DNA from 3 places in the Halarsenatibacter silvermanii genome. Region 2 is predicted to be linked to each of the others. Evidence: riboswitches for the same ligand, from Rfam matches in the RefSeq annotation. Region 2 holds a riboswitch; each other region holds the start of a gene.
What was found. A riboswitch is a leader RNA that binds a small molecule or an ion and turns the genes downstream of it on or off. The one in region 2 is predicted to bind cobalamin.
Positions count from the first base shown of each region.

Region 1 (9,926 bases), on a different contig from region 2:
GAGAAAAATATGGTGAATTCTTTTATGGAAAAATGATCGACAAAGAAATCGAGCTGGCTGATATCTCTCCTGGAGATAAAGTTGCCCATCTGGGCTGCGGTCCTTTTCCTTTTACCGCTTTCGAACTGGCTGAGCGAGGCTGGGAGGTAACAGCTGTTGATTTTGATGAGGAAGCTTTGAATAAAGCCCGAGATCTTTCGCAGGATTATGGCTTTGACGGCAGAATAAATTTCATACAGGGCCTCTGCCAGAAAATAGATTACTCCTGCTTTGATGCTGTCTGGGTGTCCTATAATGTCAGGCCCGGACGTGAGTGTCTGGCCCGCATTGCTGAGACTATTGGTGAAAGCGGCAAGATAATTTACCGTCAGCCCCGGGGCTGGCTGAAATATTTTGATGATAGAATTGATGCCGAAAAATTATTTTCAGAATCAGACTCCGACCGGACGGGAAGAAACGGGCATCCGGGTGATGATATCCAGTGGCGAAGCTTAAGCGTCAAACAGAAGGTAGGAAAGAAATCAGTGTTGATCGAAATGAGCGCTGACAACAGCGATGATCGGGAAGAGGAAGTTTTAAGGCTGGAAGAACTGCCCGAAGACTGCAGCTGCAGGGTTTGTTCAGTTCCCGATAATAATCTTTTAGCTCCTCTGGGCGTGAGAGCAGGCAAGAAGCTCAGACTTAAGACCCGGGAGAAGTTTTCTGGACCTTTAGTCGTAGAATCAGAAGACCGCAAAGTGGCGGTGCCGAAAAAACTCGCTCAAAACATAGAAGTGACCTATGATGCAAGAGCGGAATAATAATATTCAGGGACAAAATGACAGCGGTGATAATCGAATACTTCTGATAGGACCGCCCAATGTGGGCAAAAGCGTCATCTTCAATTATATGACAGGACTTGGGGTTGGAGTGGCGAACTATCCCGGCACCACCATCGAATATACTCAAGGCAGCATAAATTTAAACGGCGAAGAATATGAATTCATCGATGTGCCCGGCACCTATACCCTGGAGGCGACCAATGAGGCGGAAGAAGTAGCCGTGGAGATGTTAAGCGATGAGCCCGAAGCTGTTGTCTGCGTTCTGGACGGCAGCAATCTGGAAAGCAGCCTCTATCTTCTGCTGCAGGTTTTGGAATACGACCTTCCCACCCTGGCTGTGATCAATAAGATGGATCTGGCCGAAAAAGAAGGGCGCAAAATTGACATTCAGTGTCTGTCCGAAACTCTGGATCTGCCGGTATTGCCTGCTGTAGCTGTCGACGAAGAAGGACTGGAGAAAATACCGGGACTGATTCAGAATGTTCTGGAGAAATCCATAGGAAGTAATGAGGACAAAAAGAAAGATTTTAATCCCGGGGCAGCAAAAAGCGATGACACCGCAACCTGGGCCAGGGCGGAACATCTTTACTCAAAAGCTGTAAAGAGAAAAGAGGGGGAGGAAGAGCAGGAGAGCTGGGGATATAAACTGGTAAAACCCTGGCCCGGTCTGCCGGCGGCAGTGTTATTCCTGGCGGTTATATTCGGCCTGGTCGTGGGGGTGGGCATGGGGCTTAGACAGTATCTGCTTATGCCCGTGATCGAAGGTTTTATGATCCCCTTGCTGGAATCTGTGGTGAGCACTCTGCTCTCGCCCTCGTTTTTCAAAAGAGTGTTGATAGGAGAGTACGGTTTTCTGGTAAAAGGACTGGAATGGCCCTTTGGCCTGGTTTTACCCTATGTTTTCACATTTTATATTGCGCTGACCCTGCTGGAGGATAGCGGCTATATGCCCCGGCTGGGGGTGCTGCTTGACGGTATAATGGAGAAGATAGGTCTCGGCGGGTCCAACATCATTCCCCTGATGCTGGGATACGGCTGCGGCATCCCGGGTATTATGGCCACCCGCAATTTTTCCACCCGCAAACAGCGAATTATAGTCTCGGGTGCGATCAGCCTGGCTGTTCCCTGCATAGCTCAGACCGGGGCTTTTATAGCTCTGCTCTCAGAAGGATCTCTTCTTTTAGTGCCAGCGATTTTCCTCTTTTCTTTGTTGATCATCATGACCGCAGGTGTTTTGCTGGAAAGAATACTCCCCGGGGAGAGGCCGGTCACCCCCATGGAGATTCCGCCTCTTTTAAGACCCAGAGTCGATGTGGTATTTAAGAAAGTTTTCGTCCGGATTAAAAGGTTTATGGTCAACGGGGAGCTTCCTTTGATCCTGGGCATAGGCGCCGCTGCCCTTCTTTTCGAGAGCGGGATAATGGAAATTGTCGGAGCTGCTCTTTCACCGGTGGTTACAGGCTGGCTGCATCTGCCTGAAGAGGTAGCAGTGCCTTTGATGCTGGGAGTTTTTCGCAGAGAGCTGACAGTTCTGCCCATGCTGGAGATGGATTTGAACTCACTGCAGCTTTTTACTGGCGCGGTACTCGGCCTGCTATACGTCCCCTGCATCGCCGTGGTCGCCGTTTTGACCAGCGAATTCAATTTAAAGATGGCGCTGGGTGTTCTGTTCATTACGACAGCTATGGCTTTTGCGCTGGGAGGGGCAGTGGCCAACCTGGGAGCTTTGTTCATCTAATTTTTTTGCAGTTTATTGAAAATAAGTTTCGATTAAGGGTCTGTCTCCTGCGAATCAGATTCATAGAACTTTCAAATTTTATCGGGTTTCATTCCAAAAAATTAAACTCAAAAGAAAAGGGGGATTATTATGTCAGCATTGGTCGTGGGAGGAGATAATTTAGGAGTAATAAAGGATAACCTTCGCGATATGGGCTTTGACAGCATATATCATGTCACCGGGCGCAAGAAAAAAAGAGCACGACAGATCTCTATACCGGACGGAGTAGATTTGATATTGATATTAACCGACTACATACATCATAATTTGATGAAGATGGTTAAAGAAGAAGCTAAATGTCACGAAGCTGATTGCATTTTCGCCCGGCGCAGCTGGAGCCATATCTGCAAGAAAATGCAGATGTGCGGCTGTGACTTCTGTAAAGGCTGTGGTTGAAATTAAAAACTTCAGCAGGTCAGTGAATACGCTTTATTGATCTTTTTGTCGTCAGCTGGTAAAAAGGTATGTCAAAAAAAACTTATTTGGTTATATGCTTAAAGACCCGAGTTTCACAGCAACCAGGTATCAATAGGCCTTGAAGAAGAAGAGCTTCTCATGCTGTCGGTGATAGTAAAGCCAGAGACAGATGTGATGGCCAAAAATCCCGATGAATAAAAAAGGGGCACCGGACATGAAAATTTACGACAATAACACAGTTCAGTCCGGCACCCTATATTTGTACGGTGATTTAATTTTGGATCTTCTTGTTATCAGTTGGCCAGGAGCTTAACCTGAGTTTCGAAAAATTTCAAGTATCACTTTGCTTTATATCTTCCAGCCACTATTGTCATGATAGTGATCTTATACAATACCCCTCAACTAAAAACAAGAAGAACCTAATTTTAAATCGATTTTATCTGTCAGAATTTTATCTCTCTTTTAATTTCCGGAAGCACCGCTTTTGGCTCTCTCAGTGCTGACCTCTTCCTGTTCACTGTCGGAATGGAAATAGTCCACTATGATTGATATAGCTCCATCACCTGTGACATTACAGGCAGTTCCGAAGGCATCCTGGGCCATATAGAGTGCGATCATGAGACCCTGCATGCTTTCGGTAAAACCCAGTATAGAAGCCAGAGGAGCCAGAGCTGCCATAACCGCCCCGCCGGGGACTCCAGGTGCGCCGATCATTATTATTGCCAGCATGAATATGAAGGGCAGAAAGGATGCCAGCGTGAATGGTTCGCCATATAAAATCATGGTGGCCACGGCACAGCTAACTAGAGCTATAGTACTTCCGGCCAGATGGATGGTAGCCCCGAGCGGCACCACGAAGTCGACAATTTTCTCCTTTACATTGAGTGTTTTCGCACTTTTAAGAGTGACCGGAATAGTGGCCGCACTTGAGATGGTTCCCAGAGCAGTCGTATAAGCGGGCAGCATGCTTTTTATGCTCGTCAGAACTTTGTTTTTGGGAGAAAGCCTGTTGGCCAGTGAAAACATCACCATCAGATATGTTATGTGCATGGCAATTACCAGCACAAAAAGAGGACCGAACATCGTGATAGTTCGGAATACTGTCCCTTCTGCTGCCATATCGGCGAAGATACCTGCGATGTGAACTGGCAGAAAGGGTATAATAACCCTGTTAATAAAAAACTGGACTATTGTTCTGACTTCCTGCATGAAATTATAGAGTGTCAGTTTATTTTCCTCGTTTTTGAGATGATTTATGCCTATGCCGAAGATGAAGGAGGTGACAAGTGCTGTCATTATTCCCATAATCGGTGGTATTTCCAGTTCGATATAGGGAGAAAGTCCCTGGGCTTCTGCCACCTGTTCTCCCGCAGGTGCTATGAGAGGAATAAGACTGCTGGCCACGAGATATGCCGCAATACCGGCAATTATCGTGGAAATATAGGCGGTTAAAACCGTTTTGCCCAGCAGATTGCTGGCTTTTGCGCCCAGCTCAGATATGCCGGGAATGATGAAGGCGAGTATGATTAGAGGTACTATGTAGGTGAGAATTTCCCCAAAGATCTCGGTAAAGGTGTATAGTACATTGGCCAGGCTCTCCGGCAGATACAAACCTGTCAGAATACCGGCTATTATTGCTATAATAAGCCTGGGAATGAGTCCGAAGTTTTTCATGATTTTTTAACCCCCAAGTATTAATTATATTATTCACAATATCATTCTCCCATTAATACTAACACATATTGATCACCGATACAATAAGCTCTGCTGAAGCTTTAATGCAAAAAATTTCGTTTAAAAATATCTGATGTTTCAATGGATTAGTTTACTGAAATAGAGAAGATCAGCTGACGAAACTGATGAAAGTCATCAGCTCGTTTATATCTTCTGCCGGGAAAATGACGGTATATGCATCCTCTCTTACAACTCCGGGATAATTGGCTGCTTTGATGGCATCTTCCTTTCCGGAAAAAACCAGCTGGAGATCATAGGGTGGGGATAACCTGATTTTTTTGGACGCGGTTTCAATCCCGGGGAGCAGATAATTTTTTTGCAGGCAGGATCTGTCACCCTTCGATTTGAGCGCCAATTTTGAATGTATTCTGCCGGTTAGGGGCTGATTCTGGAGGATTTCTTTGTTCTCTCGTGAAAAATTGACTGTACGGGCATCCTCTATTTTAGCTTCCGAACAATTCGCTGCTCTGATGGCATTTTCTAACCTGGCAAAGACGGGCTGGAGATCATGAGGGGTTGAAAGGCTGACATTTTCACGTGAAGTTTTTCTATTTAAAATTTCTTCAGCCTGGCTTTCTATCAGCTGACAGGCTTTATCGGGCGAGAGACTGTGAACTGCCTCGCCCAGTCCTTTTTTTACGAATACAGTTTCGATATCCGGGAGCAGGTTTTTTGTCTGCTTACAGGCTTTTACATCACCCGTTATTAGCGCCGGTTCAACTTTCAGGTTTCTGGCCCAAAGAGAATTCAATATGGCTTCATTTACAGCATGACCGTTGATGGAAATGGCATTGAACCTGTGGGAATAAGCATGGCTTATGACGGCATCCCGGCTGTCCGGTCCGGCGTGATAACCTACAAAAAAAGCCAGATCGAAACTTTCATCCAGGCCATCCATCATGCCACAGGGCTTCCCGCTCAATCCCCTTATGAGCTCAGCCCTGCTGTCGAGCTTTTCAGGATTCAGGTTGCGGGCGGATTCGTGAGCATCTCTGACCACAATTCTCTCAGCTCCGCCGGCAAAAGCACCTCGCACGGCGGCATTGGCTTCTTCTGTCATGAATTGACAGGCCTTTTCGAACTCCGGATTACCTCTTTCTACTTCCTTTTTATCTGTCACCGGAGCTACACCTTCCATATCAACCGATATATAAACTGAAATATTATCCATCATAGTTATTTCCTCCAAAGATAAAAATAAATTATATTCTTCACAATAAGTCGCATCCTTATCCCATGTTAGTGTATATTTACCCTGCTGTCAAAGGATAAAATATTAAGAAAGTTTAGGAGGGATTATGCCAGAGTGGGGATGAAGATAAAAGGGAGGTGTTTATGCCAAAAAAAATTGCACCGGCTATATTAACCGGTGCAGATAAGTAGAGGGATGCCAGATCAAAATTGGATGAGCAAAATTTATTTTGGTTTAGAAAAAGTTGATTGTTAGCTTTGACAAAATAAAAAACCCAACCCTGACAGGTTGAGTGGTTTAGGTGAGTAAGCTATGCAGATCCGGCAAGAGTTGTCGGAGGAAATGAAAAAACAGGATTTGACCGCACCGGTTCTGCATTAGCTTCACCTACATTCCCTGCCATAGGGGAGCTGCAGGCTCAACAACCAGGCAGGTCTCCTGACTTCTGGCCTGGATCGAATTCGACCTTCCCCGCTGCTCCTGCGTACTTAAAGACGGCGAGTGGCAGAGGAATCCGATCTTACCAGTTACAGTGGCGGGCCCGTTCAGGCTTTTCACCTGATTCCCTATTCTCCTCCGACCGTAGCCGGAGGCACCTGATTGCGCCGATATTTAATTTTTATATTATCCTCTATTATATTTTTAAAGATTTATGATGATTCTCCTGCTGAAAACGAAAAAAAATTTCTTATAAGTTGTGGTTTTTCACCAGAACAGTTATTATGAAATTGGCCGGATTATCAGAGCAGCTTGTACTTTATTTTCCGATTTTCGTTAATTATTAATAAGAATGAATTATAATTTTGATTTGTTATATCCCACATTAAAATGTATAATGAATATATAAAGATATTGGCAATGATCTATTTGCTGAGGAGGGGTAAATAAATATGAAAGATCAAGGCAGCCAGAACAAAAATTCAGAATTAAAAATATTTTTGGATTCTCTTCCTCACAATGCCGCGGTCATTGATGCTGGAGGAAAAATTATCTGTGTTAACGAGAGCTGGAATAATTTTGCCAGCAAGAACAATTTAAGTCCTGAAGAATGCGGGTCAGGAATAAATTATCTCGAGGTATTGAGCGAATCAGAAGAAGAGAAAAAAGAGGTAAAAAAAGCTCTTCGGGGTATTAAATCGGTAATTGCCGGGGATAAGCGGAAATTTGTTCAGGAGTACTCCTGCCATTCTCCTGATGAGCGGCGCTGGTTTAAGATGAGGGCAATCCCCTTTCGGCAGGGGGCGCTGGTGATGCACGAAAATATAAAGGAACGCAAATCTGCCGGCATCGAGCTCAAAGAACAAAAAGAAGAGCTGAAGAGAAAAAATCAGAGCCTGGAAGTGCTTTTTTCCGGGAGCGGATCAGCGATTGCCAGACTCGATGAAGAGCATCGAGTTATAGATATCAATGATAAATTTAAAGAGATTTTTGGTTATGAGCTTGAGGAAATAAAAGGCCAGGATATGGATGAGGTGCTGGAAAAAGGGAAAAGCGGCAGCGCCGGCAGGAATTTAACCGAGAAAGTGCTGGAAGGCCAGAAAGTGGTGGACCAGGGGACCCGTTATGATTTTGAAGGCAATCCTCATGAATTCATTATTAAAGGAATACCCATTAAAATAGAGGGAAATTTAGAGGGGATTTATGCAATTTATGAGGAGATAACTGAACTTCGGCGTAGAAAAAGGGAGCTGCGCAGAAGCCGTAAAAAACTGCGTATTACGCTCAATTCTATCGGCGATGCCGTGATTGCCACCGACACCGGAGGTAAAATCACCCGTATGAACCCGCGGGCTGAAAAGCTCACAGGCTGGTTCTCTGATGAAGCAAGGGGCAAAAATCTGCCGGAAGTTTTCGAAATAGTCAGCGCTGAAACCGGCGAGCCGGTACCATCTCCGGTGAAGGAGGTTATGGAGTCAGGCGGAAAAGTGGGGCTGGCCAATCACACCAAACTCATCTCCCGGGATGGCAGAGAATACCAGATCGCCGATTCTGCTTCTCCTATTCGAGATGAAGAGGGAGAAATACAGGGAGCTGTGCTGGTTTTTCGCGATGTCACCGAGAAATATCACATGCGTCGGGAGCTGGAAAAGAGCGAGGAACGCCTGCAGAAGACACTTTCTGTTATTCCGGAGATGGTTTCTATTCATGATCTCGAGATGAATATATTATACAGCAACTGGAAGGGTATTGGAGATGTACCGCCAGAGAGAAGGCAGCTGGATGAAAAATGTTATAGGGTTTATCGAGAAAGAGAGGATATCTGTCCTGATTGTGAGGCGAAAGAGGTGCTGGAAACAGGAGAATCGCTGCAAAAAGAGACCTCTCTTCCCGAGGGGGGCTGGATTGACCTTCGGGTTCTGCCCGTAAAAGATGAAACTGGCGAGATAGAATATCTGGTGGAATGGGTCAGGGATATAACCGAACGGAAAAATAGAGAAGAAAGAATTAAGAAACAAAATGAGAGGCTGGCCAGCATTATCGAGGGCACCAATGTGGGAACCTGGGAGTGGAATGTGCAGACCGGAGAGCAGATTATCAATGAAAAGTGGGCGGAAATGCTGGGTTATTCCCGGGAAGAACTCGAACCAGTAACGATCGATACATGGCGGGAATTGATGCACCCTGAAGATTTAAAAAGGGCTCAGAAAAAGCTGGAAAAACATTTTCGGGGCGAGAAGGAACAGTATCATATTGAAAATCGACTCCAGCATAAAGATGGCAGCTGGGTATGGGTTTTAAACAGAGGACGGGTGTTCACCTGGACCGAGGATGGCAGTCCGGAGTGGATGTACGGTACCCATCTTGACATCACATCCCGCAAGAAAAAGCAGCGTAAGATAGAGCATATGTCCCGTCATGATGAATTGACCGGTCTTCACAACCGAAATTATCTCGAGGAGAAAATCAAAGAGCTGGATTCTGTGTCGAAGCTGCCGGTGAGTATCATTATGCTGGATGTGAATGGTTTGAAGCTGGTGAATGATACTTATGGTCATAAAATTGGAGATAGACTGCTCGATAAAACGGCGGATATTATCCAGGAGTGCACCAGGGAACAGGATTTCGCAGCGCGATGGGCGGGAGATGAGTTTGTGATTCTGCTTCCTCACACCGGAAAAAAGGAGGCCAGAAAGATCTGTGATCGCATAGAAGCCAGGGCCGAAAAAAACAGAATTGCCGATGATATTCCGCTTACGCTGGGGGTGGGGCTTTCAGTCAAGACCAGATTTGAGGAAGATATTTATGAAATACTCCATGAAGCTGAGGATAACATGCAGAAAGATAAGCTCACCCGGAGCAGAAGCGGCAAGAATAAGCTGGTTCAAAACCTGCTGAATACGCTTGCTGCCAAAAGCGATGAGACCCGCGAACATGCCCTGAGAATGACAAAATACGCCCACAGCCTGGGGGAGGAATTTGGTCTGACAAATGGACAGTTAAACAATCTCTCGCTTTTAGCCACCCTTCATGACATCGGAAAGGTAACAATTTCCGAGGATATTTTGAAGAAGCCGGGCGGTTTATCGGACGAAGAATGGGAAATAATCAAGCAGCATCCGGAGAGAGGTTATGTCATAGCTTCAGCTTCGGAAGAATTTGCTCCGATTGCCCGCGAGATACTTTACCATCATGAAAGATGGGATGGCGGTGGGTATCCGGAAGGAATTGCGGGAGAGGAAATTCCACTTCGGTCACGCATTATTGCTATAGTTGATGCCTATGATGTTATGACCAACGGCCGCCCCTATAAAGAGCCCATGAGCAGGGAAGAAGCCCTGCAAGAGATAAAACAATGTGCAGGAGAACAATTTGATCCGAAACTTGCGAAGAAATTCGCGGAATTGATGGAATAGAATTTTAGAATCTTATAAATGAGGTTTTTTACGCACCCATTTAACAGCTGAAGATAAGAAGATCCGAATTTTAATTTTAAAAGGAATTTTGCACTGGATCAAGAAAGAGATAGCCCGTGGGGAGATAATAT
Region 1 covers NZ_FNGO01000003.1:31,607-41,532, reverse strand. The annotation lists gene BLT15_RS02015 (FeoA domain-containing protein) at 1-800, shown strand, start outside; gene BLT15_RS02010 (ferrous iron transporter B) at 781-2,559, shown strand; gene BLT15_RS02005 (DUF2325 domain-containing protein) at 2,689-2,994, shown strand; gene BLT15_RS02000 (dicarboxylate/amino acid:cation symporter) at 3,478-4,689, opposite strand; gene BLT15_RS01995 (M55 family metallopeptidase) at 4,859-5,923, opposite strand; cobalamin riboswitch at 6,353-6,556, opposite strand; gene BLT15_RS01990 (PAS domain S-box protein) at 6,832-9,795, shown strand; gene BLT15_RS01985 (PAS domain S-box protein) at 9,925-9,926, shown strand, end outside.
Region 1: another riboswitch for cobalamin. It lies ahead of BLT15_RS01995 (M55 family metallopeptidase); the one in region 2 lies ahead of BLT15_RS08630 (sirohydrochlorin chelatase).

Region 2 (9,926 bases):
TTATCAACGATAGAGGGAAGATAATTCCCCGGCGGATAACCGGTAACTGTGCGGTACATCAGCGCAAACTGACCACAGCCATAAAAAGATCGCGTCAGCTGGCAATTTTGCCATACGTCAAAGATTAAGATAAAGTTGAGACTGCCGGGCAGGGGATTAACTCTCCCCTGCCTTTTTATGAATTATCGGGCGATTAAATGTTTTGAGCAGGCTCTATAATATAGGAGGGGCTGTATTCTTGGCTGAGCAGGAAGAAAAATCCGACAGAAGGTTACAATTTATCATTTCACTTCTGGCTGTGGTGTTTTTAACATTTTTGAATTTCACCTTCCCGATATTTACCATAGCTGTAGTGATCATCTGGCCTCTTCCCGTGGTTTATCTGTCCCTGAAGCAGGGACAGAGGCGAGCTGGAATGATGATAATAGGGTCTGCTATCATCAACGGCCTGCTGTTCTCACCTTTGATGAGCATGGTGACGGTGGTGGGCTTTGGTTTTATCGGTTTTGTCATGGCCGGAGCTTTGAGGGAAGATCTCTCAGCCAGAAAGGTTCTGATCTTGACTGTTGTGGCAGCCTCGCTTTCAAATCTGATTTTGGCTGCATTTTTGCTGTTTAGTCTGGATATGGGTATACAGCAGGGACTTACGGAGATGGTTCAGGAACTGGCCGATCCGGTGATGGGAGAAGAGGAGCTGAGTCCGATGCTGGAGATGCAGCTCAGGCTTCTGACCAGGCTTTTACCCGCTTTCCTGATAATATCTGGCTCCCTGACCGGTATTCTCAATTACTACTTCGTTCACTGGTTTCTGCAGGTTAAAAACTTCTCGGTCGAGACCTACAGTTCAATAGCTAGCTGGCGGTTTCCCTCGGTGCCGGTTTCTCTGGCCGTGGTTTTTGGACTGCTGTTTCGCGAGCAGGCGATAATGTTCAATATTGCCGCCCTGGCCTTTTTTGTGGTTTTTTTGCAGGGGTTTGGAGTGGGATTATACTCCGTTGGCAGCTGGACAAAAGCTTCGCTTTTTCGCTGGCTGTACATTCTGGCTGTGCTGATAATTCCGGTGTTGCCGATGGTAATGCTGGGCATCGGACTTATAGATTTGTGGATTGATCTGCGGCAGCTGATAAGCTGACCGAAAAAATTTAGATCCGATAAATTCATGTTTAATTTACTCAGAGAGGAGGATTCATCTTGAAAATTATACTGAAAGAAGAGGTAGAAAATCTGGGAGAAGCCGGAGAAATAGTTGAAGTGGCCGATGGTTACGGACGCAATTATCTAATACCTCAGGGTCTGGCCGAGATGGCTACAGAAGGAAAGATTCAGCAGATAAGGGAAAAGCAGCGGGCCCGCGAGCGCCGCAAAGAAGAGCGACGTCAAAAAGCTCAGAAAACAGCCGACGAGCTTTCTGATGAAACTTTCGAGATAGCTGTAAAAGCTGGAGAACAGGATAGATTGTTCGGATCGGTAACCACTCAGGATATAGAAGAAGTTGTGGCTGAAGCCGGCTACAATATTGATCGGCGTGATATAGAGATGGAAGAAAACATCAAAGAACTGGGTGAACATACATTGATCGTCAAATTATTTGAAGATGTCACAGCCGAAATCAATCTCGAAGTGGTACCCCGTGAAAAAGATGAGGAGCAGGAGTAATATACCTTTTTTCGAAGACCGGTCAACATCTTCAACTTGTGGAGAGCAGGTAAAACCAAAAGAAGCCTTCCCGTCCTCCCCGGGCCAATCGGGATCGGGAAGGTTCTAATTATATCAATGGCAGTTATTCCCGGCATATGTAAAGAAAGGGGACAAAAAGTGAGTATATATATTCTGGCAGGCGGAAACAGCACCAGAATGGAGAACGGGGATAAGCCCCATGTACTTTTGACGGAAGATAAAACGATGCTGGAATTCATACTGTCTCGTTTTCGGCGAGAATTTAAAAGTCATGAGATAAAAATAGTGGCTAAAGATAGCAAAAATTTTGAAAACTATAATGCCGATGTGATTGAGGATATCGATGAAGCCGGACCGCTGGGAGGTATTATGACCGCCCTCGAGGATACGCGATCAGAGAAAAATTTTTTTCTCGCCTGTGATATGCCTTTTTTTAGCCCGGAAGCAGCCCATTTGATGCTGGATATGTGCAGCAGTGAGGGGCTGGTTCCCGAAAATGAGGACGGCTATCTCGAACCGCTGGCTGCGGTTTACAGAAGAAGCTGCCTGCCTTCGGTGGAAAAGATGGTTGAGGCCGGGGAAAAAAAGATAATAACCTTTTATTCCCGGGTTGAGATTGAAAAATTCGATAAAGAATTTATTTACAATAAACTCGATTTTAAATACCTTTTTTATAACATCAACACCCGGGAAGAGCTTAAAAAAGCCCGTGAGAATATCCTGCCCCGATATTTTGAGGTTTTCGGCCGTTGAAATGAACTCCAATATGAACTGAGTTTTGATATGCCGGATTTTAATACATTTACAGGAGGCAAAAATTATGACAGCAGCCAGGAAAGTTCCGATAGTTTCGGTAGTGGGTAAGAGTGGGAGCGGCAAGACTTTGTTTCTGGAAAAACTAATACCGCGCCTGGAGGAGATGGGCTGCAAAGTGGGCACAATCAAACACGATGTGCACGGTTTTGATATAGATCGGCCTGGCAAGGATACCTGGCGACACAAGCAGGCCGGTGCTGAACTGGTGTTGATATCCTCCCCCTGGAAACTGGCTCTGATAAAAGATGTCGAGGAGGAAAGAGAACTGGACGAGCTGCGGGATAAATATCTGGAGGGAATAGATATAGCTCTGACGGAGGGATACAAATCCGGCGATAAACCCAAGGTCGAAATATACAGACCGGCCGAACATGATGGCCCGCTCTGCAGCGAAGAGGAGGATGATCTGCTTACAACAGTTATAAATGAAGAGTGTGATGACTGCGATGAAAACGAGATTTTCTCCGAAGAAGAGGTGACCAGGGTGGCCGAGCTGCTGGTAAAAGAGTTTTTGCCGGCTTAGATCATTTTTGCTTTCAGATCAGCTGTCGGCGCCGCTGGCTTCAGCTCTTTTCCTGTCCTGTCGGCTTTGAAGAATGTAATATATGGAGCCCGAAATTAGCACGAGCACTGTCAAAAGCAGCCAGCTGTAGCGGTAATGGTCGAAATAATCTCCCAGCAGACCGAAGATAGCAGGCCCGATGACAACGCCCAGGCGCAGAAATACCAGCGCCATGCCGGAGGCCATGCCTGTCTGTTCGGCTGTGGCTCTTTCGCTGACCACGGTAAAAAATAGTCCGCTCCACCCCAGGGCGGAAACTCCCAGCATAAATGATAAGAGCATCATCAAAAGCAGACTCGAGCCCAGCAGGCTGCCTGCAAAAGCGCTGGTGAGATTTAATATAACGATTGTTATCATGATGACGAGGAAGGTATTTTTGCGGTCGCCTTTAAAGGGAATATCGCTCAACCATCCCCAGAAAATGCGACCCACGACTCCTCCGATCTGCACAACTCCGAGTGCGAGTCCGGCGGCGGCCTCGGAAAAGTTTAAATCCATGGTTAAATACAGTGTATAATGAGCCGGAATTGCACCGACTGCCAGGCCGAAAACTACTCCCAGCCCCGAGGCCAGCATTAACTGGCGGTTGCTGAGAACGCGATAGAGCTGGCGGGAAAAACTTTTTCCGGAAGAATTTTCCTCATCTTTTTCTTCGAGACTGGAGACCTGTAAATAACGCTGAACTATCAGACCGATAAGTAAACTGATGATGCCCGCCAGAATAATCGATAGACGCCACCCTATGAAGCCAGCCAGGGCGGGCAGAATAGCTGCACCCACAAAGCCTCCGACTCCGCTGCCCGAATGCATAATACCCATAGAGACAGCTCTATGGGATGGTTCTACTTCGATCATCACCGCCTTATTTACAGCCGGTGTAATAATGCTGAATCCCAGACCGGTCAATAATCCCAGCACCAGCAGCAGACCGTAAACGGGAGCGGCCCCCTGAAATATAAACAGCCCGCCCATGCTGTAAAGCCCGATAAGAAGACCGGTCCGGGAGCCGATTTTATCGACGATGTTTCCGCTGAAAAGTGCGACAGCGGTGGCCGATATAAAAAATACGGTCGAGTAGAGGCCGGCCTGGGTGCGAGAGATGGCAAATTCTCTGCGGATAAATGGCATGAGAGCCTGAATGCCCTGCACACTGACAAAGGAAGCTATGTAACCGCCGGCCAGAAGTCCCAGAAATTTCAGCTTGAGAGGCTGGAGTTTTTCCTTGAGGCCGTTGATAAAAAAGTTGAACATGTTTTGGCATCTCCTTTCCGGACTGCTAAAAAACTCATCCTGCAGCAATTCTATTTACCAGTATATTCGGATGATGTTTGCAGAATTCTCTTGTTATGATAGAATACCATCAGAACACATTATAACTGATTAATATTGTTTTGTCAGCCCCTTATTTCTAACAGAGGGTAAACTGTGTTATAATCTAAACCACGAAGATAAGAATGCGAATATAAATTCAGAGAAGGGGGGGAGTTCCTCCGGGAGCAAAGACCATGATGAGAGAGGAAAGATCGCTGGTTTATATGGTTAGAGATGGCCGCATTGAACTGGAAAAGGTACTGGAACAGCTGGATATGGAACAGGATGATCTTTATTTTCAGCTGGAAGAGATAGTCAATCTTCTCAACGATATCGAACGCGAGCTGGAGGAGAGAGAAGAAGGAGCTGACCTTGATGATAACGAAGAGGAGGTCGCGGGGGCCAGAGAGGAAAGTTTTAGAGAGGGAGAAATTCAGGACTTTGTAGAGGATGACTATTTTGATCACACCTAAAAAGTAAAAAATTCCCGCCCGGGGAGGGCGGGACAGCAGTAGGGGAGTTTATCCGGTTATAACCGGCTGCAGTTTTGAATTATGCCTGAAAACAGGAAAATTTACAGTAATCCATTTTACAATTTTCCTGTAATTTTACCTGGCGGGATGTATCCGCTGGGTTAAAAGAGGAGTTTATACCTGAGTCTTTAAACAAATATTAGAGAGGCAAACATGATTATATAGATGACCAGGCGAATTTTATATCTCAGGTGCCATCAGCTAAGGCTGAGGGAGAATAGGGAATCAGGTGAAAAACCTGAACGGGCCCGCCGCTGTAACCGTTGGGTCGGGTTTTATGTCTGCCACCCGGTTGGTGTATTCAGGGGAAGGTTTGACCCGGCTGTAAAACGGAAGTCAGAAGACCTGCCTGAGAAAAAGATGTAACCAACCTACTGACCTTCGCCGGCAGGAGATGTAGGCTGTTTTTTTCTGCATTTAGCCCCGCGTCCATCCTGTGGAGAAGGGGGCGCTTTTTTATTTGTGCGCGGAACTGCCGCGGAGGGATGAAGCTGAATTTCATTTCGACAATTTGAGAGGAGGCTATTGTAAAAATGAGTGAGACCGGAATAATTGTGCTGGGACACGGAAGCAGAGCTGATAAGTCAAATAAAATGTTTTATAATCTGATCGATAAGCTCGACAGGCGGCTGGAAGATCAGCGCGTAGAAGGAGCTGCTATGGAGTTAACCAACCCCACTTTAGAAGAAAGGGTGGCAGAATTAGCCGGAGATGGAATCGAAAAGATAGTAATTTTACCTCTCTTCTTATTTCCGGGGATTCACGTCCAGGAGGATATACCCGCTCAGGTCGATGAGCTGGCCGAAAAATATCCCGGAATAGAGTTCAGTATCGGGGATATAATAGGGGATGACAGCAGGCTGGTCGATATTATAGTTGATAGATGGAAAGGGGTAAATGAGTGGAACTGATAACTGATCCCGAAAAAATTCAAAATAAAAGCTTTGAGATCATAGAAGAAGTTCTTCAGGGCCGAGAGCTGCCAGAAAAGGAGCGCGAAATAGTCTATCGAATAGTTCATGCCACAGCTGATTTTGACATCAGCGAGGTCACAGTCTTCTCGGAAAATGCTGTGGAGGAAGGCAGAAAGGCCCTGGAGAAAGGAGCCCGCATCATCACAGATGTCAATATGCTCAGGTCAGGAGTCAGCACCCGACTCAGCGATGATCTGGGTTATAGTGTGGAATGTTTTATAGCCGACGAAGATGTACGCAATAAAGCTGAAGATGCCGGCATCACCCGCTCCATGATGGCCATGAGAAAGGCGGCCGAAAAGACCGGAGAGAGCATATACGTTATCGGTAACGCGCCCACAGCTTTGATTGAATTGATAAATTTGGTGAGGGCAGGCAAGGCTGATCCTGCTCTGATAATCGGCACTCCGGTGGGATTGGTCGGAGCTGCTGAAGCCAAAAATGAACTGGAGAAGCTTGCTGCACCGCATATCACCATCAGAGGCAAGAAGGGAGGCACAGCTGCTGCCGCAGCTGCTATTAACGCTCTCATTTACCTGTAAAATGGCAGGCTGAAGTCTGAAAATCTGGGGTGAGTGTGCATGGATCGGGAGAGAAAAACCAATTTGGCCGAAGAAAATAGAGATCGGGATCTTAAAAAAGGTTTCACTACCGGCAGTGCCGCCGCAGCCGCTGCTCGGGCTGCAGCTTTAATGATCAGAGATCAGCAGAGATATGATAGGGTTGAGATAGATACTCCCGCCGGGATCAGGCTGGAATTGGAGCTGGCCGACGCCGATTTTTCGGCCGAAACAGCCCGGGCTTCGATAATCAAAGATGCAGGCGATGATCCCGATATCACCGACGGGCTTGAGATAGCTGTTCGGTTAGAGCTATGTTCCGACAATGAGATAACAGCGATCGAAGCAGGTTCAGGTGTGGGGACGGTGACCGAGCCGGGACTTCCTGTTGATCCGGGAGAGCCGGCCATAAACCCGGTGCCCAGGCAGATGATTACAGAACAGGTTGAGAATATTCTGGGCCAAACCGGCTGCCGGGTTATAGTTTCTGCTCCGGGAGGAGAGGAGTTGACCCGTCAGACTTTCAATCCCCGGCTGGGTATTGAAGGGGGTATTTCGATTCTGGGAACTTCCGGCCTGGTCGAACCGATGTCAGATAAAGCCTATCGAGAATCGCTGGCTCTTGAGTTGAGCCAGGCCGCCGCCCGGGGCAGGAAAAAAGTGGTGCTGGTTTTCGGCAATTACAGCCGGGATAAAGCTCTGGATCTGGGATTTGCCGAAGATATCATTATCAGAATGAGTAATTTTGTGGGTTTTATGCTGGAAAAGAGCTGTGAGGAGGATTTAGAGGAAATTTTGCTCATAGGCCAGCTGGGCAAGCTGGTAAAAGTTGCAGCGGGGGTTTTCAACACCCACAGCAGCACCGCCGATGCCCGCCTGGAGACTCTGGCCGCTTACAGCGCTTCGCTGGGATTGGGCTCACAAAATGTGCGCGAAATTCTCAGCTGCGGCACCAGCGAGGAGGCAGCCGAAATTATCGAACGCGAAGATCTGCAGGAGGTTTATCCGCTGCTGGCCGAAAAGATAGTGGAAAGAGCCGGACAGCGCTGCGGATGCGATCTGAAGATCGGAGCTGTTATTTTTTCTATGCGAACCGGTCTGCTGGGCAGCGCTGGCGGTATTTCGCTGCTCGACAATTTAGAGGGGGCGAGGGAGCTAGCCGATGAATAACGAGAGAAGTATAGTCATAGCCGGTGTGGGACCGGGAAGCAGGGAATATCTGCTGCCTGTAACCAGAAGAAAGGCCAGGGAGGCCGATATTCTGGTCGGAAGTTCCCGGGCTCTAAAACTCTTTGCCGGTCTGGAAGCAGAAAAACACGAACTGAGCTCTAACCTGGAAGCCACCAAAAATTTGATCGACCGCAGCCGCAGGCAGAAAAAGGTGATGGTCCTTGTTACCGGAGATCCGGGTCTTTACAGTCTGGCCGGTTATCTCAAAAAGCATTTTTCCGGAGAGAACCTGGAAATAATACCCGGCATCAGCGCCATGCAGCTGGGGCTGGCCCGGGCCGGCCTTGGCTGGCAGGATGTTCGTTTTGTCAGCCTGCATGGCCGCGATAATCTGGAAGAGCTGCTGGAGCTGGTAAAAAGCCGGGCTAAGATCGGAATTTTTACTGACGAGGAGTATTCGCCTGCCCGGATAGGCAGCTATCTCATCGAAAAGGGAGTTGACCCGGAACTTCAGATTTTTGTGGCAGAAAATCTCTCCTATCCGGAGGAGAGGACTGCCTGGTATAAACTCTCTCAACTCGAAGACAATGATTTTTCTCATTTAAATGTGATGGTGATAGCTGATGAATAAATCCTCGGAGGGATGGCCCTACCGGACGCCGGGAATACCGGATGATAAATTTATTCGGGGAGAAATTCCCATGACCAAACGCGAAATCAGAGCCGTGACCCTTTCTTCGCTCAGACTGGCTGCCGGCCATATCGTCTGGGATGTAGGAGCTGGCAGCGGATCGCTGACCGTCGAAGCTGCCCTGATGGTTGAGGAGGATGGAAAAGTTATCGCGATAGAACGCCAGGACGAAGGCCTTGAACTGATAAGGAAAAACTCCGAAAAGTTCGGGGCGAAAAATATCGAGATCGTTTCTGGTGAGGCTCCGGAAGTTTTAGAAGGTCTGGCCGCGCCAGACAGGGTATTTATCGGCGGCAGCGGAGGCAATCTGGCGGGGATAATAGAGGCTGCTGATGAGAGGCTCAAACCCGGAGGTTGTCTGGTGATAAATGCTGTTACAATAGATACTCTCTGTAATGCCCGCAGGGAACTAAAATCAAGGGGATACAGGCTGGAAATAAGCCAGGTTCAGTGCGCCCGGGCCAACCCCCTGGGCAGTTATCATATGTTCGAGGGGCTCAATCCCGTCCATGTTATCTGCGGCCTGCGCGGAGAAAAATCTGAAGCTGAAGGAGAATCGCATAAATTATGAAGGGAAAACTTTACGGAGTTGGAGTGGGGCCGGGAGATCCCGATCAGCTGACTCTTGCGGCCTGTAAAATTTTGAGAAGCGCCGGGATCATCTGCCCCGCCACTTCCTCATCAGAAAAGGAAAGCCTGGCACTGCAGATAGCCCGGCAGGCTGTGGATATAAGCGGTAAGATCGAGCCGCTGGAATTTCCCATGACCGATGATGAAGAAAAACTAAAATCTGCCTGGCATAAAGCAGGCCTTCAGGTCCGCCGGCATCTGAAATCCGGTCTGGATGTGGCCTTTATCACCCTGGGAGATCCTCTGCTTTACAGCACCTATATCTATCTCCTGGAGGAACTTCAGAGCTGCGAAGAAAATTTCGAAGTGGAGACTGTTCCCGGAGTGACAGCAGTTACAGGCTGCAGCAGCTGTCTTAACCTGCCTCTGGTGCGGGGAGATGAAAAGCTGGCTGTTGTTCCGAGCGGCAGAGATGGACCTGCCGGCTCTGATGAGCTGGAAAAGATAGTCAAAAACTTCGAAACTATCGTGCTGCTGAAAGTTTCCCAAAGTTTTGCTGATATCAAGAAAAAGCTTGCAAAAATGGAGCTGCAGGATAGAGCGGTTTTCGTCAGCCGTTATGGCCAGAAAGGAGAGAGGATTGTAACCGATCTGGAAAAGGTAAAAGCGGATGAAGTGGACTATCTCTCCTCGATAATAATCAATAAAAACAACTCACATCTGCTGGAGAAAGGAGCAGGATAATCCGATGGAAACGGTTTATTTTGTGGGGGCCGGCCCGGGGGATCCCGAGCTTTTGACTGTGCGGGGCAAAAATCTGCTGGCCGAAGCCGATCTCATTCTTTATGCCGGCTCGCTTGTCAATGATGAGCTGCTTATTTATGCTGATGAGTCCGCTCAGACTGAGAGCAGCGCCGGTATGGATTTAGAAGAGATACTATCAATGATCGAAAAGACTGTCGAAGAAGGTGGCATGGTTGTGCGTCTGCATACCGGCGATCCTGGACTTTATGGGGCTTTACAGGAGCAGATTGATGCCCTTGAAGAACGGGGAATAAAATG
Region 2 covers NZ_FNGO01000015.1:27,258-37,183, reverse strand. The annotation lists gene rpsR (30S ribosomal protein S18) at 1-128, shown strand, start outside; gene BLT15_RS08660 (DUF2232 domain-containing protein) at 239-1,132, shown strand; gene rplI (50S ribosomal protein L9) at 1,192-1,656, shown strand; gene mobA (molybdenum cofactor guanylyltransferase) at 1,816-2,430, shown strand; gene mobB (molybdopterin-guanine dinucleotide biosynthesis protein B) at 2,498-3,016, shown strand; gene BLT15_RS08640 (MFS transporter) at 3,035-4,306, opposite strand; gene BLT15_RS08635 (hypothetical protein) at 4,561-4,839, shown strand; cobalamin riboswitch at 5,072-5,266, shown strand; gene BLT15_RS08630 (sirohydrochlorin chelatase) at 5,433-5,810, shown strand; gene BLT15_RS08625 (precorrin-8X methylmutase) at 5,801-6,415, shown strand; gene cbiD (cobalt-precorrin-5B (C(1))-methyltransferase CbiD) at 6,455-7,603, shown strand; gene cbiE (precorrin-6y C5,15-methyltransferase (decarboxylating) subunit CbiE) at 7,596-8,234, shown strand; gene cbiT (precorrin-6Y C5,15-methyltransferase (decarboxylating) subunit CbiT) at 8,227-8,865, shown strand; gene cobI (precorrin-2 C(20)-methyltransferase) at 8,862-9,608, shown strand; gene cobM (precorrin-4 C(11)-methyltransferase) at 9,613-9,926, shown strand, end outside.

Region 3 (9,926 bases), on a different contig from region 2:
AATATTTCATAATCCCCGCTGTAGAAAATTTCCCCTTTTTTCATAATAATAATTTTATCGGCCCATTCTACTGCAAAATCTAAGTCATGGGTTACCACGAGAAGAGTTTTGCCCTCCCCATACAGATCGGCCAGAATCCGGCGCAATGTTTTCTGGCCGGCAGGATCAAGATAGGAGAGAGGTTCATCAAAAATAACTATTTCCGGCTTAACCGCCAGAATACCGGCTATTGCCGCCCTTTTTTTCTGACCATAACTGAGATGATGAGGATTTTTATCCTGCAAATTCAATATATCGACAGATTTTAAAGCCTGCTTTACCTTTTTATCAATTTTATCCCTGTCCTGCCAGCCAAAGTTGACCAGTCCAAAAGCAACATCTTCATAAACAGTTGTGGAGAAAACCTGATCATCAGGATCCTGCATAACCAGGCCGACCAGTTTTCTCACCCAGTCTTTATGCTTTTCACCTATCTTTCTGGATTTGATATATACTTCCCCTTTTTGAGCCAGATAAAGAGCATTGAGGTGAAATAAAAGGGTTGATTTACCGGCACCATTTGGTCCCAGTACAGCCACCCGGGAGTTGGGCTTTACAGCAAAGTTGACATCCTGCAGAGCCTCAGTCCCATCATTATAGGTATAAGCCAAATTTTTTACTTCTATAATTCGATCCATTCTATCCTCCAAAACACGTTACGCCTTTCTGGCTTTATAAAATTTGCCAGCGCCCGCAATTAACAGCAAAATTCCCACCCCTGTAGAAGTCCTCAACCACAGAGGCAAAACCTGCAGAAAATTCTTGTTCTCCTGGTCGGACTCAGGCGTTAAAACTGCCCTATGTCCCATATCATCAGAAGCAACTATACGCTCTACCTCCATGGCAGTATCGAATTCATAAATACCCTCTTCATCGGTCACGCCCTCATCGACCAGGTTTTCTTCTCCGTCATACAGCTCGACTTCGACATTTTCTGCCACAGTTCCATCATCAAATCCCACTTCTATTTTCCCTTCGGAAATTTCCTCTATCATCATTCTGTGAGCTGAAGCTTCGCCCGTCATCATCAGTAAAACAGCTGCTGCCAATATTACGGTTAAAGCTAAAAATTTTTTGCTTCTGGCCGTGTTCGGAAGCATGACTTTTGCAGTTAAATTTTCAGCCGACATCTTCATATTAAAACTCCTCTCTGAATTTTTCAAATAAAAACACCGAATTCCAGCTCAAAAAATAATACCATTAGCAGAAAGCCGCAGGAAAAAACCAGCACATCGCCAGCAGAAAACTCAAGCTCATCCTTCACATAAAATTCCCCTTTGAAACCGCGGGCCAGCATGGCCTGATAAACTCTTGCGGCTCGCTCATAACTTTTAATGAGCAGCATACCGATCAAAAATGCATAAGTTTTGTAGCAGTGCACTGAGGTTGCAGGCGTAAAACCCCGGCCCTCAACGGATTTCTGCATATTGCTAAATTCATCTTGGAGCACAAAAATATAGCGGTATACGAAGAAAAATAGATAAATAAGTTTTTTGGGGACATGAAAATATTTAAGAGCCTGCATTAATGAAGATACTGAAGAAGTTGAAAGCAGAGCAAAAACTGCCAGCATGACGGCATTGGACCGCAGAGTGATGCGCAGAGCATAAATAATACCATCGGAAGTTACTGTAAAAGGGCCAGCTGCTGCCAGCACCTCTCCTGGATAGGTAAAAGGTATCAGAATCCAGATACTGACTATAAAAATATTCAAGAGCGAAAGACGTTTGATCACTTTTTTTGTTCTTAAACCAGCCGCCAGGACCAGCACCAGAGAAAAAACGAGAGCTGAGACGAGCATAAATAAATTCTTTCCTGCAGCCGTGACTGCGGCCATCATCACCAGGATTACTATTTTTATCCGGGGATCCAGGCTGTGAATAAGACTATCTCCCCGGGAAAATTCAGCAGTAAGCATAATTTCCCGCCTCGCTTATCATTTTATCGCTGACAGCTTTTCCGTTCTCATAATTCCCGGTTTTACTTTCAGCACAAATACTACCAGCATTCCGCTCAAAAAACCTTCAATTATGATTACAGGCAGATGAGAAACAAAAATTAAACCGGCCAGCTCACTGAACGCCCCGGCGTCCGACAAAATCAGAGTTAAAACCACCATCAATACCGTAAGTAAAACCGCCAGCGCCCCGCTCAGTGCTGCCGCTGCACCTAAAATCTTTTTATTCGCCCGGCTTTTGGCAAAAACCAGTCTGAATAAATAACCAGCCAGAACAGCCGGTAAAGCCACATTGACAAGATTGACACCTAATACAGTAAAGCCACCGTGCTGAAATAAAACCGCCTGCAAAAATAAAGCTACCAGCATTGCCGGAAAAGCCACCCAGCCGAGTAATATGCCGGCAATTCCATTTAAAATCAGGTGCACACTGCTGGGCCCAAGAGGAACATGGATCAAAGAGGCCACAAATAAAGCCGCACTTACTATGGCCGCCCGGGGAATCTGATCTTCATTCATATTTTTGAGACCGACCGCCACCCCGGCTGTGCCCGCCGCCATCCCGGCCGCCAGAACAGGTGCCGACAGTACTCCCTCTGAGATGTGAATAATTCACCACTCCTTTGTTAAATTAATTTAAACCGCCCGGAATTAAATTTTCAATAAAAAAACCCCACCTTCAATGACAGGTGGAGAGGAGTAAAAATTAGGCAGGAGGCTAAATAAAAAAACTTACAAATTGAAACTAAAAAACATTCAACCCCCAATCTGAATCAAAATAATCCCAGCTGAGGGTAATTAGCGGGTAATAAACAAACAGAAAACAATAATCCTGCTCTAATTCCCTACCTTTCTTGCCATCGAAGAACAAGTAGGTCAATAGGCCAGCGGGCAGGTCTCCTGACTTCCAGCTTAAATCTGAATTTATCCCTTCCCTAAATACTAAAATATTTAAGTGGTCTTTAAATTCAGATTGATGCCGGTTACAGTGGCGGGCCCGTTCAGGCTTTGCACCTGATTCCCTATTCTCCTCCGGCCGTGACCGGGGGCACCCGACTGCCTTATATTAAATTTTAATTTTTTAGCTCACTTTTTTACGCCTCATTTTTTATATTCAATGATAACAGAAAGATTTCCTGCAAAATAATCAAAATCTTTGCCCGATCATCTATCTATCTCCTGATAAACCAGCAGATATTATGACATTAAGATATAAAGTGATGTCCACCACAGCAGGGAAATCCCCCAGTGAAGTTCCCCCGAGGTATCGGGCAGTAAGTTAAGATATGGATCTTCTTGTCTTCAGTTGGCTGATGGGTGTGTAAAAACCTCATTTAGTTGTACTGTAAGATATAAAGCTGCGTTCACAATGAAATTTTTCCCCGGCATAAGTTTAATTTTCGGCCAGATAATGGTTATCATAGCATTCTATAATATACTCGAACCTTCCACTTTTTGTTACCGGAATTTTGTCTGCCATACAAAATTAAAACAGTATAAAAAAAGAAATGCCGCCTTTTCAGGCAGTGAAGACCCGATGTTTTTAACACCGGAAGCAATAGCATTAAGAAGAGTTGAAACCACTTTAAATATTTACTCACATGTTTCTATGAAGGAACAGAGATAAAGCAGTTGAGATACTTCAAAAAGCCGGGAAATAATAATTTCGGGTTCGAAATTGGTGCAAGTAATAATTTTAAAGGCCTCGCCAGTTATTTTGGCGGGGCCTCTTTTCGTTGATATATGAATAAATAAAAATGGTGCGCCCGACAGGATTCGAACCTGTGACCTACGGATTAGAAGTCCGTTGCTCTGTCCGGGCTGAGCTACGGGCGCACTGTAAATATATTATTTTTTCCTACTTCACAAGATATCCTATCATATTAGATAAACTTAGTCAACAGTCTCTGTCATTTTCAAACTATTCTGTTCAAAGTTCATCTTATAATTCAGAAACATAATCCAGTATCTCATCGTAATCATGGGCTATACTCGCGCCGGCTTTTTTCAACCTCTCCATCTTGTGTGAGGGTTTGCTGCTTTCATCTTCAATGATGGCTCCAGCATGGCCAAAAACGGTGCCCTGCGGCATCTCCTCGGTGAATTTACCGGCCACGTAAACTATCAGCGGCTTGGTGAAGCCGCCCCTCTCCAAAAACTCCGCCACATCTCGCTCAAAATGGGTGCCGGGCTCGGAAAACATCACCACAGCTTCAGTCTCCTCATCCTGCTCGAATAATTTCAATAAGTCTTTAGGCGGCGATCCTATCATCGGGTCTCCGCCGATTCCTACCGAGGTTGAAACTCCCCTGCCAGCTCTTTTTATCATCCAGGAAGTTTCAGCAGTCATGCCTCCGCTGCGTGAAATAACACCTACATTGCCGGGAACAAAGCATCTGTCGGGATTATCCCCACCTATAGCTCCCAGTTTGACTCTGGCAGCGGGATTTATCAGTCCGACCGTATTCGGACCGATAATCCTGGCGTCAGCTTCACCGGCCAGATGAAGAATTTTCACCACATCCTGCTGGGGAATATTCTCCGTTATTATGACCATCTTCTTTATCCCGGCTGCGAGAGTTTCCCTGACAGCATCGAGGACGAAGGCCGGGGGAACATAAATGAGAGAGACATCGACTTCATTGTCCTTGCTGGCTTCTCTCACGGTATCAAAGACCGGGACTCCGGCCACTACCTCCCCGCCTTTGCCGGGAGTAACTCCCGCAGTTATATCGGTCCCGTAATCCTGCATATGTCCGGCCACCATGGAAGCTTCTCTGCCGGTAATGCCCTGTATTAAAACTGAAGTGTTTTTATCAACCAGTATTCCCATTATTGCTCTCCCTCCTGCCGATTAAATTCTTCCAGTTTTTCCTTCATGAGCCTGCCGGCCCGGGGCATAGTGATATCCTCTCCGTGATATTCTATGCCGGCGCTTTCAAATATTTCTTTCCCGCGCTCATCGTTGACACCGGCAAATCTGACCATGACCGGAAATTCAGCCGGATCCAGCTCCTTCTCCTCCAGGGCTTCTTTTACACCCTGAGCAACATTATCGACCTGGGTGTTATTGGTGATGTTGCAGCAGACCAAAAGCCCTTCCACGCTATCCTTGGAGAGAATGGCTTTGGCCAGCCCCCGCACTTTTCTTACAGGGGGGTTGCCGCCGAATTCGGTGTAGTTGGAGGGGCTCAAACCCAAATTGATCAGGGTGTCGAACATAACAAGACTTCCTCCTCCACCGCCGCACATAAAACCCACCTCTCCTTCCTCGAGCTCTATATAGCGGGCCGTGCCGCGGTAAGGATCGCGCTCATTAACCTCAACCACTCTCTTTTCCAGCTCTGTCAGCGGCCTCCAGATGCGCTCACTTCCGACCTGGACGCGTTCAGAAAGCTCCTTCTGACGGAACATAGCCAGATCATCGGCGGCCATCACGCAATCGGCTCCTACCACCTCTTCTTTTTCTGTAACTACCAATGGATTTATCTCCAGGGTGGTGCAGTCATACTCATAAAAAGCCTCGAATAATCTTACGGTAATGTGGGTCAATTTCCTCAAAAGCTCGCCGCTGAAACCCAGCTCGCTCCAGAGTTCTCTGGCCCTGTAATCCGGCAGCCCCCGGAAGGGATGAACTCCGGCTTTTTTAATCCGCTCAGGATATTTTGAGCTCATCTCCTCTACATCAATCCCTCCCTCGGTGCTGGCTATGACCAGCGGCTGGCGATTTTCTTTGTCATAGATGATGGAGAGATAAAGCTCTGATTTTATCTCCAGCCTTTCCTCTATTAAAACTTTTTCGACGGGAAATTCCTGTACCGTCATACCGAGTATTTCCCGGGCAGCACTGCGGGTTTCCTGCGGATCTTCCGGAAATTTTATCGCTCCCGCTTTTTTTCTCTTGCCGGCCGGCACGAGTGCTTTGATTACCACATCGTCATCCAGTTTTCTGTGAATCTCTTCGGCCTCCTGAGGACTTTCAGCCACTCCGGAATTCGGGATGGGAAAACCTTTTTTTTCTATAAATTCCTTGCCCAGATGTTCAAGAACTCTGGCCATGAATATTCCCCCTAAAATTATGTAGTTTTTTAAAATAACTGCAGCTTCTCTTCTTTCAAAACTCTTATTCACAGAGTTTTAGCAGTTCTTTCGCTCTCCTGTATACAGGTTCATCGACCATCTTTCCTTCCACCTTCATCACACCGCCTGCTTTATCTCCGGATTCTTCAAAAGCTTTCACAATCCTGCGGGCCAGCTCGATTTCCTCCCTATCGGGCGCAAAAATCTCATTTATTATCTCCGCCTGGGCGGGGTGAACTGCCAGTTTGCCGTCAAATCCCAGCGCTGCCGCCCGGCCGGCATCTTCTCTCAACCCTTCTTTATCATCGATGTCGGCAAATACGGTATCCACCGCCAGTTTACCGGCAGCACTGGCGGCCATGACGAGCTGAGATCGAGCCTGCTGCAGCTCTTCTCCTGTACGCGTCCGGCTGACGCCGAGATCAAGGGCAAAATCCTCTCCCCCCAGTGCCGCTCCTGAAATGAGCTCAGAACTCTCCAGCATTTTCTCAAGATTGAGAACCCCTCTGGCTGTCTCCACCAGCAAAATTATATCGATATCGTCCAGCTCTACCTCAGACCTCCGGGAAGCCACCGCTTCCAAAACTCCCGTAAACCTTTGAATATCACCGGCTTTTTCGGCCATGGGCAGTATCAGCCCATCCAGAGCCGGTCTGATAGCCGCCCTGCAGTCTTCGGGCCACTGCTTTTTTAATGGTCCATTCACACGCACAAATATATCGGGATGTCCGACTGAATTTTCGAGCTCGATCAATCTGTTTTCCACCAGCTCCCGGGCTTTTTCCTTATCCTGAGAGGAGACAGCATCCTCCAGATCGAGAATTACTGCATCGGCCTGCACATCTTCGACTTTATTCAATATTTTTGCGTTATTTCCCGGCATAAAGAGCAGTGACCTCAAAAGCAAGTTTTATTCCTCCCTGTCAAAATAATTTTGTTCGAGCAGCAGCTTAACCCGCCTGAGCGCCCGGGCCCTATGACTTATTTCGTTTTTTGACTCTGTATCCAGCTCTGCAAATGTCATATCCAGATCGGGCAGATAAAAAAGCGGATCGTAACCAAAACCCCCTTCTCCTCTTCTTTTCTCGAGAATTCTGCCGCGGCAGATTCCCCTGACAGTATGCTCCCTGCCTGTATCAGGATCGACCAAAGCCGCTGCAGTCACAAATCGGGCGGTGCGGTTTTCTTCCCTGACACCTTCCAGCCTGGATAGAAGGTGATTGTTATTCTCCTCATAACTGGCTTGAGGACCGGCAAAGCGGGCAGAATAAACCCCGGGTTCACCATCGAGAGCATCGACCATGAGCCCGGTATCGTCCGCCAGGGTCAATACACCGCTAACACCGGCACCGGCCCGGGCTTTTATCAGAGCATTCTCCGCCAGGGTGCTGCCCGTCTCCTCTACCTCAAATTCAAGATCCAGGCTCTCAGGCGAGAGAATTTCCATGCTTAACTCGCTGAATTTTTGCCCGATTTCTTTGAGTTTATCTTTATTTCCGGTTGCAACAAAAAGCCTTCGGCATCCGCTCATCATATCAGCTCCAGAGCGCGCTTTTGAGCATCGATCAAACCCTGGATGCCATCTTCTGCCAGTTCCAGCATTTTATCCAGATCAGAACGGGTATAGGGTGACTCTTCAGCCGCACCCTGAATTTCGATAAACTTACCCGATTCGGTCATAACTACATTCATGTCAACATCAGCGCTGGAATCCTCCTCATAACAGAGATCGAGTACATAATCCTCATCCACTATGCCCACGCTGGTCGCTGCAGTGAATTCCTTCAGGGGATTTTCCGAAACAATACCTTCCTCCATCATGTAATCAACAGAATCATAAAGAGCTACAAAACCGCCGGTTATCGAAGCAGTTCTGGTTCCGCCATCGGCCTGAATAACATCGCAATCTATCCAGATCGTCCTCTCATCCATGGCCTCAAGATCTATTACAGCCCGAAGTGAACGGCCGATCAGCCGCTGAATCTCACGGGTTCTGCCGCTTCTCTTACCCCGGGCGGCAGCTCTGGTTGTCCGGTCCTGGGTCGAACGGGGCAGAAGCGAATATTCCGCGGTAAGCCAGCCCTGATCTTCCCCCCTCAAAAAATAGGGAACACCGTCCTCGACCGAGGCGGTGCAGATAATCTTTGTATCTCCTGTACTCATTAAAACCGAACCCTCTGCATACTTGGTGTATCCTCTCTCAATTCTAACCGGTCTTAGATCGCGACTGTCAGAATTGCTGGATTGTGATGCTGTCAATATAAATCTGCCTCCTTTTTTTCTTTAAAAATATATTATGAATCAGAGCGCAGGGGCGAACATTCCGGACAGCTGAGATTAAAGGGATTATCGTCCTGACCTATCTTGCCGGCCAGCAGATAAAAACCAGTGTTGGGATCTTTTTCCAGGTCCAGGGAGAGATCGTACCCCTTGATATCACTGGTGTTTTTTACGTGGATGCGGGGCCCCGTACAGGTTGTAACCATCTCACCGATCTTGATCGTCTCCTCGTCCATGTATTCGACCGAAAGTTCAGCATTTATCAGTTCATTGACCTCCTGCTCGATTTGTTTCACGGAAAATCCCGGTCTTTCATTAAACTGAAGTACAAAACCGCTTTTAACATCGCTGTGGAGGGGAGGCCTTGGATAACCCTTGTTCGCGATTACCATAGCGGTTAAATCCTCGGCGGTATGAGCCATCTGCCGGTTAAACAGGGAGGAAAAGACTATTTCTTTGACCTCGGCTGCGGTGGGACCGAATACTCCCGGTCGGGCCACAATAACTTCCTCTCCGATGCCCACGAGCAGATCCGGCATGATATCGATATATTCGACAATTCTATCAAAATGCTCAATCACCACTCTTCTGTTTTTAAGAATGGCTTTCTCGGCAGCCTGAGCTATATTGCCGGCCTGGATAAAAGCCGATTCAAAGTTTATATCCACATGAAAGGCGGGCGAAGAAAAATTGTCGCGTTCAAACTCCTCCCAGAGCGGGAGCGGCCGAACATTAATACCTTCATCATCATTCGTCAGATTCAGGCCGGGGAACATCCCCTTTATCAGAAGAGATTTGCCGGAACCAGGTCTGCCTATCACCCCGATCAGATGATCGTTGGGCTGCAGATAGGACTGGCTCAGATGGTTGCCCAGAAATATTAGCCTGTCCTTTCCCCGGGGAGCATGATAAACCGCATGAGAGAAACAATCAATCAACTGCTCCACTCCCCTTTCTCTTTCCGGATCTGCTTTCGCTGTTGAAGTCCATTCGGGTCAGGGTACGCTGCATCTGATTTTTGACGATCATAAGACCTTCATCAAGACCCATACCCGGTTTGGCCAGAACCTGTTCCGGTCGCGCTGCCAGGGCCGCGTCGGTGCAGATTCGGGCGGAGATATCTGTCTCGTTGCAGGTTCCGCCCTGATAGGCCAGAAGACCTCTGCTGCGGCAGTATAATATAGCTCTCACGGTGTTCTGAATTCCTCCCAGATCCGGTGTTTTTATCTGAATCATGTGACCGGCCCGTTCATCGGCAAATAACATTATGTCGTCGAGTTTATTACACCATTCATCGGCCACTATTTCCACATCGCAGCCGCTTTCATCGATCAGCCGGCGCAGCCTGGAAAGTTTTTTTACCTGGTCGCGGCGGTTGCCGGCATCTATGGGACCTTCAATTCTGAGCTGGTAGGGGTCAGCAGCTCTCTCAGCCTTGCTTAAAAATTCACAGATAGCCTCCAGATCACCGGCAAATGCTTCGCCCAGAGTCCCGTAAACATCTATATGAAAAACCGGATTGTAATTTTCGCTGCCCAGCTGTCGAACTCTTTTTTTCAACCACCTGATA
Region 3 covers NZ_FNGO01000017.1:10,401-20,326, reverse strand. The annotation lists gene BLT15_RS09290 (ATP-binding cassette domain-containing protein) at 1-689, opposite strand, end outside; gene BLT15_RS09285 (hypothetical protein) at 696-1,175, opposite strand; gene cbiQ (cobalt ECF transporter T component CbiQ) at 1,199-1,957, opposite strand; gene cbiM (cobalt transporter CbiM) at 1,976-2,599, opposite strand; cobalamin riboswitch at 2,870-3,068, opposite strand; gene BLT15_RS09270 (hypothetical protein) at 3,303-3,623, shown strand; tRNA gene BLT15_RS09265 (tRNA-Arg) at 3,755-3,832, opposite strand; gene BLT15_RS09260 (succinate--CoA ligase subunit alpha) at 3,939-4,829, opposite strand; gene BLT15_RS09255 (ATP-grasp domain-containing protein) at 4,829-6,055, opposite strand; gene BLT15_RS09250 (HpcH/HpaI aldolase/citrate lyase family protein) at 6,120-6,983, opposite strand; gene BLT15_RS09245 (XTP/dITP diphosphatase) at 6,987-7,607, opposite strand; gene rph (ribonuclease PH) at 7,607-8,335, opposite strand; gene BLT15_RS09235 (alanine-tRNA synthetase second additional domain-containing protein) at 8,371-9,303, opposite strand; gene BLT15_RS09230 (methylaspartate ammonia-lyase) at 9,287-9,926, opposite strand, start outside.
Region 3: another riboswitch for cobalamin. It lies ahead of cbiM (cobalt transporter CbiM); the one in region 2 lies ahead of BLT15_RS08630 (sirohydrochlorin chelatase).